Regions from separate parts of the Paenibacillus enshidis genome, predicted to be linked through region 2. Evidence: predicted binding sites of a transcription regulator. Region 2 holds the regulator's gene; the other holds the start of a gene.
What was found. Region 2 encodes NrdR, which represses ribonucleotide reductase genes. Its sites were predicted from a motif close to AACACNATATATNGTGTT; they were not measured.
Positions count from the first base shown of each region.

Region 1: the regulator NrdR is predicted to act here: its motif matches at 2,245-2,262, upstream of ACE41H_RS08580 (anaerobic ribonucleoside triphosphate reductase).

Region 1 is NZ_JBHHMI010000005.1:214,457-218,880, forward strand. Features, by position in the region: gene ACE41H_RS08565 (BlaI/MecI/CopY family transcriptional regulator) at 1-205, opposite strand, end outside; gene ACE41H_RS08570 (winged helix-turn-helix domain-containing protein) at 854-1,651, opposite strand; gene ACE41H_RS08575 (Fur family transcriptional regulator) at 1,627-2,022, opposite strand; gene ACE41H_RS08580 (anaerobic ribonucleoside triphosphate reductase) at 2,311-4,254, shown strand; gene nrdG (anaerobic ribonucleoside-triphosphate reductase activating protein) at 4,251-4,424, shown strand, end outside.
Region 2 is NZ_JBHHMI010000008.1:85,513-89,936, reverse strand. Features, by position in the region: gene ACE41H_RS11505 (MarR family winged helix-turn-helix transcriptional regulator) at 1-424, shown strand, start outside; gene ACE41H_RS11500 (transcriptional regulator) at 1,005-1,658, shown strand; tRNA gene ACE41H_RS11495 (tRNA-Ala) at 1,944-2,016, opposite strand; gene nrdR (transcriptional regulator NrdR) at 2,116-2,583, opposite strand; gene ACE41H_RS11485 (alpha/beta-type small acid-soluble spore protein) at 2,691-2,918, shown strand; gene ACE41H_RS11480 (lytic transglycosylase domain-containing protein) at 2,978-3,541, opposite strand; gene coaE (dephospho-CoA kinase) at 3,538-4,134, opposite strand; gene ytaF (sporulation membrane protein YtaF) at 4,153-4,424, opposite strand, start outside.

The DNA of each region.
Region 1 (4,424 bases), on a different contig from region 2:
TGCTGAGCACGCCCTTGTCCACCAAACGGTTCATGACAGTCATCACCGTATTGAAGCTAATGTCCTTGTCATGCTCCAGCAACGTCTGCACTTCCTTGATGCTCCGGTCAGGCGCATTCCATAAAATATCCATAATGCGGGATTCCAGAGGTCCGAAAAAACGGTTCAGCCCTCTCTCTCCGGTCTTAAAGTTCAGTCTTCTCATCCTGCACACCTCTCACACTACCCATTGTAGTGATGCTTGATCTGGAAGTCAACTGTCAAAAACTGTTGATCTGGTGCTCACCTTCTTCATGTTCTGAGACGCTCCGAGAACGAACCATTCCTCCAATCGCTGTTATCCCCAAATTTCGCAATTATTTTTCAGTGGAAGAAATTTGGCGATAAAGGCGAACGCTACCGCTTTTCCGGAATTGCTTCGCCCTCTCCGCTGCTGCGTGTATATCCCTGCTTAAGAATACAAAAAGAAATCGCCAATCCCTTCCGATTACTAATAAAAAAAGGCGAGAATAGAAAAAATCCTCCTATTCACGCCCTAACGTTGCATTAACTCTTTCATAAAGACAACTTGTAGCCCTGATCATTTCTGATTCCCTCAAAATTTCAGGTTTTCAGGCCGATCGTGCGCCCGCTGGAAATCTAACGGTTGTAGCAGCTGCTATTTCGCAAAATAAGACCTTTTCTAAATTCTAACGGTCGTGACCAACGTTATTCCCCTGAATTTAGGCAAAATCATCCGGGTTAAGCGAAATAAGCGACATGGCAACCGCTATAATTTGAAATCGCTATTCTTGGGACCAATAGCGGTTGTAGCATCCGTTAGAGCGCTCCCCCAACATTCCCTGTTATTCTGTTAATCAGCCAATCTGTAACCTACGCCTCTTACCGTGGTAATGTAGCGCGGTGCTGCCGCATTATCTCCCAGCTTCTTTCTGAGGCTTTTGACATGCACGTCCACCACATTGCTGCCCCCGTTAAAATCCGTCTCCCAAATATCATGCAGCATCTGCTCGCGGGAAATCACACGGCCCTGTGTCTCAATCAGCTTGAGCAGCAGATCGTACTCTGTCTTGGTCAGGCTAAGCTGCCGCTCTGCCTGATGGACCGTCATTTTGTCACGATCAATCCATATATCCTTAAAGACGATGCGCTGTCCGGCAACAGCCTGCCCCTTCTGTGCAGGCCGGCCGCTCAGTATTCGTTCAATCCGCTGCACCGGACGGGCAGAAGCGGCAGGCCAGCTTATAAGCTCTTCATGAGGCAACAGCTGCCGAGCCGCTTCCATCAAGACATCATTCACCAGATATATATGCGGCTCAGCCCCTTCAGCAAGAGATTCATGCCACCGCTGCAACGCGAACGCATCCTCAAAGGTTGTAGCATCAAAAAGAATCAGGTCCGGCAATAGCTGCTCCTGCAGCTCGGGACTCCAGCGATGGAACGCCATGACATCATAGCAGGCATCCGTCAGCATCCGCACCCATGCCTGCACAACACCCGGAACTGCGCTGATCAGCGCAATCCGCCGTGTAGTCGTACAGAATAAAGGCTGATTGGCCGCCGGCGACTTCGGGGCAAAGCGCGCCCGGACGGTACGCGGCAGCCGGACTCTTGCAACCGCATGGCTTATCTGATTCGTTTGCTTTGACATTCCGGACATACACCTCCGAATACGACATGGGCATGGGCAATATCATACCCCGTTTCTGCCATAACTTCCTTCGTCCATTCCGACGGAACTTCGCTCATCACCTCATCCACCCGTCCGCACACCTGACAGATGACATGCTGATGATCATCCATGCGCCCGTCATAACGGCTGGCCGCCTCCCCTAGCTTCAGCTCACGGATCAGCTCTTTATCCGTCAGATAACGCAGCGAGTTGTACACTGTACCGTAGGCCAGATTGTAACCACGCTCCATCAGCCGGTTCATGACGTCCGCCGCTGTGGGGTGATCATTGGATTCACGAACCACATCATACACAGCCTGCCGCTGTGAGGTTAAATTTAGAGTTCTCATCCCGTGCATCTCCCTTTTATATCACTAAGTCTTTTCATTACAGTTGATATTAGATTAGAATAATTATCGTTTATTTTTAGACCTAGTATAAATCTTATTTTATAGTTCGTCAATACAACAGCAAGTTTAAGACAGCCCCTTTCGCAATGAGAAGCGGCCCGGGACAGCCAGCTTTGCCCTCAGTGATCCCGACCAGAAAATGTGACTTACATCACATAACCAAATACAATATATAGCTAAAATAAGGATACTTTGTTCTATATATTGTGAAATTCGGAGGAATAAATTATGAATATGTTGTCAGATTCCTATGTCCGAACTATCGGTGAACGGGTGATCGGAGCATGTGACCCCGATATTTTGCGTGAAAATGCCAACCTGAACGGAGAATCCTTCAGCGGCAAAATGAGCAGGCTGGGATCGGAATACGCCAAATGGTATGCCAGGGAATTCATTCTCCCGAGCGAGCTTAAGCAGGCGGCAGATCAGGGATACATCTATGTCCATGACCTGGATCAGTATGCGCTCGGCACAACGAACTGTATCTTTATTCCATTTAACAGGCTGCTGGAAAGAGGATTTAATACCGGCAACGGATCGGTAAGAACGCCTCAGACCATCATGTCCGCCATGGCGCTTGTGGCCATCATTTTTCAGGCACAGCAAAACAGCCAATTTGGCGGCGTGTCTGCCAACAAGATCGACTGGGACCTTGCCCCTTATGTAGCACGCTCTTTCCGGAGACACTTCAGTAAGGGACAGCGGCTTTTTGCAGAGACAGCCCCATCCGCCTATGAACAGATACATATGGAAAGTGAAGCAGCACGGAATGCCTGCCCCCGCTCCTATGCGTTCGCTATGGAAGAAACGATCGCGGAAACGCGCCAGGCGGCAGAGTCCCTCATCCATAACCTGAATACGATGAGCAGCCGGGCCGGAGGTCAGATTCCTTTTACCTCTCTTAATTACGGTATGTGCACTTCCCCCGAGGGAAGGCTTGTATCCCGCACGCTGCTGGAAGCAACGATCCGCGGGCTGGGCGCAGGCGAAACGCCTGTGTTTCCACAGCATATTTTCCAGTGCAAGCAGGGGATCAATCAAAAGCACGGCGACCCGAACTACGATCTGTTCCTGCTGGCCGTCGAGTGCTCCAGCAAGCGGTTGTACCCGAATTTCGTCAATGTGGACGCCTCTTTTAATTTGCCGTATTACCGGGAAAACGATCCGGATACGATTATCGCCACCATGGGGTGCCGTACCCGTACCATCGGCGACCGGTTTGGCAGAAACCGCCAGAGCGGGAAAGGGAATTTGTCTTTTAATACGATCAACCTGCCGCGTATCGGTATTGAGCATGGCATATGCAGAGGGAACCGCAGCCACCCGGATATCAAGGGATTTTACGCCACGCTGGAGAAGAGCATGAACATTGCTCTGGAGGGGTTGATCCACCGCTACCGCATTCAGGCCCGTCAGCCTGCGAAGGCCTCCGATTTCATGATGAGGGAGGATGTATGGGAGGGCGGGGGCCAGCTGTCTCCCGAAGAAGAGGTCGGCCGTCTGCTGAAGCACGGTACATTGGCCATCGGATTTATCGGGCTGGCAGAATGCATGAAAGCGATGTATGGCATGCACCATGGGGAGAGTGACACCGTACACAGGGAAGCACAGCGCGTCATTGCCGCGATGCGTGCTTTCTGTGACCGGATGAGCGAAACGCATGACCTGAACATCACCCTGTTTGCGACACCTGCCGAGGGACTTGCAGGCAAATTCACGAAGCTGGATGCCGCGGAATTCGGAATCATTGAAGGGGTTACGGACCGCGAGTATTATACGAACTCTTTTCATATTCCCGTTTATTACAAAGTAACAGCGGCACGCAAGATTGATCTGGAGGCGTCTTTCCATACCTACTGCAATGCGGGTGCCATCTCCTATATTGAACTGGATGGCAATGCCCGCAGCAACCCGGAGGCGTTCCGGTCCATCGTGCAGTACGCCCTCTCCCAGAATATCGGGTATTTTTCCATCAATCACCCGATTGACCGGTGCCCGGATTGCGGATATGAAGGCATCATTGGCAGTGAATGCCCGCAATGCGGCACGGACGAGGAAGCCACCCACTTTCAGCGGCTGCGCCGTGTCACCGGTTATCTGACCGGAGATTATACCGTCCGTTTTAACGCGGCCAAGCAGGCAGAGGTTCGGGACCGGGTGAAGCACCGTTGAATTGGTGCGGTTACATTCCCGAATCGCTGAATGAAGGAAGCGGCCTGCGCGCCGTCGTATTCATCAGCGGCTGCCGCCACGCCTGCCCCGGCTGCTTTAACCCCGCCTCATGGAGCTTCCGCGCGGGGGAGCTCTTCACCCTGGAGCAGCAGCAGTCCGTGATCCGGGAA
Region 2 (4,424 bases):
TTTGGAGCTGCTGCTCGGTGAACAACTCAATGCCTTAATTACTTCAATGCACGCGCTAAATGTAAAAATCGCCGCACGGTTTGATCCTTCCCTGCAGCCTGCCGCTTTCCATCTTGTCCGTTGGCTTTATTCATACGGACCTACGAGCGCCTCTGTATTGGCGGAGGCAACAGCTATGGACCGCAGCTCCGTCAGCCGCCTCGTCAAACAGCTGGAGCAGTTGGAGTATGTGAAAAGGGAATCCTCTCCCGAGGATCGCCGGGGAATATTTCTGTCCCTCACGGATCTGGGGCGGGAAAAAACGAAAGAAGCTCTTAAGGAAAAGGAAATCGCCTATTTTGAACGCATTTCCAAATGGAATGAAGATCAGCTTGAATATTTTATCGACATGCTCAAGGATTTTAATGGATTGGATAGGTCATAAGCAAAAAGCGCGGGGGCAAATCATCGAAAGTGCCACCGCTCATCCATTGTGGTTAGTCGCACTATCCAGGTTATAGTACATTTTAACGGTTACCGCAGCGGTTATTACAAGATAATAATCGCTTCTGAAAATCTAACGGTTCTGGTTGACGTTATTTGAGCAAATATGGAGTGTTCTTTAGTGAAAACAGCCAGATAAGCTCGCTGGTAACCTTTAGAATTTGAAACGGAGCATTTTGAGCTGAATAAGCGCTGTTACACCCGTTATAGTTTGAAAGCAACTTTAGGGCGGCGGCACGTAGATGATTTAGCAAAGCACCTCATAACTGAATTGTGAAGTGCCCCCTTCATTCCCCGTCTAGGGAGATCGGGCTCTGGCCTGACATGTAAGCGCTCTCCCGTTATGGTTAGCTGTACTATTCAAAAGAAATTTGTTCACTTGAAGATTCTTTCTGGTTATGCTACATTGTAATCAAATTACGGTGTGAAGCACATACCGCTTCAATACGTCTTGTTCATCAGAGCATTGACGTATTAAAGCGGTTTTTATTTTTGAATTAATCGGATCGGATGTGAATTCTATGAGCATATTTGATGAAGTTTATCAGAAATGGATGGAACAGCAGATTGCTGAAGAGAAAAGCCCCAGAAGGCGGGAAATGCTGCGAAAGGGATTAAGCCGCGGATCGATCGATTTTTTGCGCTTGATCTGGTTTCCTGTTATAGGCAGTCTGAATCACTTATACCCAGAATACGAGATCAGGGACTTTAATAATGGATATCGCTATCTTGACTTTGCGTACTTGCCCGGCAATGTCAAAGGTTGTATTGAAATTCAGGACTATCGAAGTCACGCCAGAGATATTGAGGTTAGTCGATTCAAGGATTTGTGCATGAAGCAATCCCTACTGGTTCTTGATGATTGGCTCTTCCTTCCAATCGCTTATTTGTCAATTCGGGATGACCCAGGGGTCTGCAAGCAGCTCGTTCTTTCCTTCGTTGGAAAGTTTCTAGCCAGCTCTGTGCCGTCCGGACTCGGCTGGGCGGAAGCCGAAACCTTGCGGTTTGCTCACAGACTGCTGCGTCCTTTTACGCCAGTCGAGTTATCAGGCCATTTGCTGCTTTCAGAACACCGCGTCAGAGTTATTCTTCGCGGCCTGATCGAGAAGAAACTGCTTGAGGTGGCAAGTGGAAAACAGCGATATCGCTCTTACCGACTTACGGTAATAAAGTGAATACAGTGCGATATTTTTTAACGGTTGTCCCTGCGGTTATGGCAGAGCAATAATCGCTTTTGAAAATCTAACGGTTCTGGTTGACGTTATTTGCGCAAATATGGAGAGTTCTTATTGAAAACAGCCAGATAAGCTCGCTGGTAACCTTTAGAATTTGAAACGAGGCATTTTGAGCTGAATAAGCGCTGTCACACCCGTTATAGTATGAGAGCAACAATCGAGCTGCTCGCAGATGATTTAACAAAGAAACCTCATAACCGAATTGGTCATGAGGTTCTTTAATTATGGAGCCTAGGGGGATCGAACCCCTGACCTCATCGCTGCCAGCGATGCGCTCTCCCAGCTGAGCTAAGGCCCCAAATTCTTATTCAATTTGTCATCCGCTTGCGGCGACTCCTATATCATATAAAATTCAAGCCCCACTGTCAATACTTTTTTCACCGCCTGAGGCCGACGTTTATTCGTCGGCCGTGTCCTTGGAGAGTAGTGTTTTCAGTTCCTTCATGAACATATTGATGTCCTTGAACTGGCGGTATACCGATGCAAAACGGACATAGGCCACCTCATCCACCGGGTACAGCTGCTCCATGACCAGCTCGCCGATATTACGGCTTTCCACCTCGGCTGCTGCGGTATTGCGCAGCGAATTCTCCACCTGTGAAACGATCCGCTCCAGATGCTCAACAGAGACCGGCCGCTTCTCACAAGCCCGGATAAGACCACGCAGTATTTTGTCGCGGCTGAATTCCTCACGGCTGCCGTCCTTCTTAATGACCATCAGCGGTGTTTCCTCCACCATTTCGAAGGTGGTAAATCGCCGGCTGCATTGCTCGCATTCACGGCGGCGACGTATGGATTTATTCTCATTCGCTGGTCTTGAGTCCAGCACTTTGGTGCCTGCATAGCCGCAAAATGGACATTTCATAAAAACTCGCTCACTTCCTTTTACCAATAACTTCCCTGCTATCAGGAGTAATAAAATCTGTCTGTCTACACATAATACTTGTACCAACACGGAGGAGGTGAACAGCAATGGGACAAGGTGGTAACAATGGAAACTCCAACAACCTGGTGGTGAAACAAGCTTCCGGTGCGTTGGAACAGCTTAAATACGAGGTTGCTCAGGAACTTGGTATCGCTATTCCACAAGACGGCTACCAAGGTAACATGACTTCTTACGAGAACGGTTCGATCGGGGGTTTCATCACGAAACGTCTGGTGACAATCGCTGAGCAGCAACTGGCAGGTCAATTTCGTTAATTCTTAACCTCTTAAAACGGCGGGACAGGTCAAACGGCTTGTCCCGTCATTTTCCTCCATTAAAAGTGACCGTATATTTTCGTGTACTGTCTGTAATAATGGATGACCCGTTGTACATAATGCCTTGTTTCCCCGAACGGAATCTGCTTGATCGTCTGTTCCCTGCCGTCCCAAGTCCCCTCCCGCAGCCATTCTTTGACCTTTCCGGGGCCTGCGTTATAAGCGGCGATCATCGCTACCGGATTATTCTGAAACTGTTCTCCCAGCCTGTGTACATACCAGGTACCGAGCTTTATATTCATATCAGGCTCGTCCCTTATGAGTTCAAGCGAACTCTTGGGAACACCTGTTGTATCCATGATCCATTGCGCCGTGTCCGGCATCAGCTGCATCAGACCAAGCGCTCCCCTGCGTGATTCCCTGCTTGTCTCATAATTAGTCTCCACACGGATAATAGAGGCAATAAGGAATGGGTCCACATCATACATTTCGGCATGCTCTCTGATTTCATCCTTGTAATGAATCGGATAAAACCAGGACATCCAATTGGAGCTGAGAAATAAAAAAAGCACAAAAGCAACAAACAAAACAAGCAGAACCCTTTTTTTACGCATAATCGTCATGAAAATACCTTCCGCTCACACAACTCATCCAACTGCCGTTCTGTAGAGGCCATATCACGGCTGTTATCGACTACGATATCCGCCAGACGTTTCTTCTCCTCAATCGGCATCTGTGCATCAAGCCTTTGGCTGGCTTGCTCCTCCGTCAGTCCGTCACGCTCCATCAGCCTTTTCAATTGAACTTCCCGCGGAACGTAAACAACCAGAACCTTATGAAAAAGCTTGTCCAGCCCGGACTCATACAGAAGCGGAATATCCACAACGATTAGCTTGTCCGGAAACTCCGTCTCATAAGCATTCATCCGCCGTAAGATCTCCTGCCGAATGGCAGGATGGGTAATATCATTCAACGCTTGGCGCTCTGTGGGATTGGCAAATACAATCGCTCCCAGCTTCTTGCGATGCAGCGTACCGTCTTGATTCAATACTTCTTGCCCGAAATGACGGACAACAGCTTCCAGCACAGGATGCCCCGGAAGCATCACTTCCCGGGCAATGGCATCGGCATCGACCAGCAGCGCACCCTTGGCTGCCAGCAGCGCCGATACCGTGCTCTTCCCGGTGGCAATGCCTCCGGTCAAACCAATAATCATGTATTCACCCGCTTTCGGCTATAACAATTTCATCATGCCCATAATAATTAGCAGTAATGCAGGCAGTACGCTGAATACCTTCATAAAGCGGAATGCCGCCAAACGGAAACCCGCCTTCATGCCCATGATCAAAAACAGACCGCTGAATACTGCTATGGTTAGCGCCGTGAGCAGCGAATTGTAGCCCAGCATGGCCGCTCCCAAACCGGCTCCGAAGGAATCGAGGGATAAGGCCATTCCTAGCCATATCGCTTCTTGCGCAGAGATGCTTCCGGACCGGTCCGTATCGG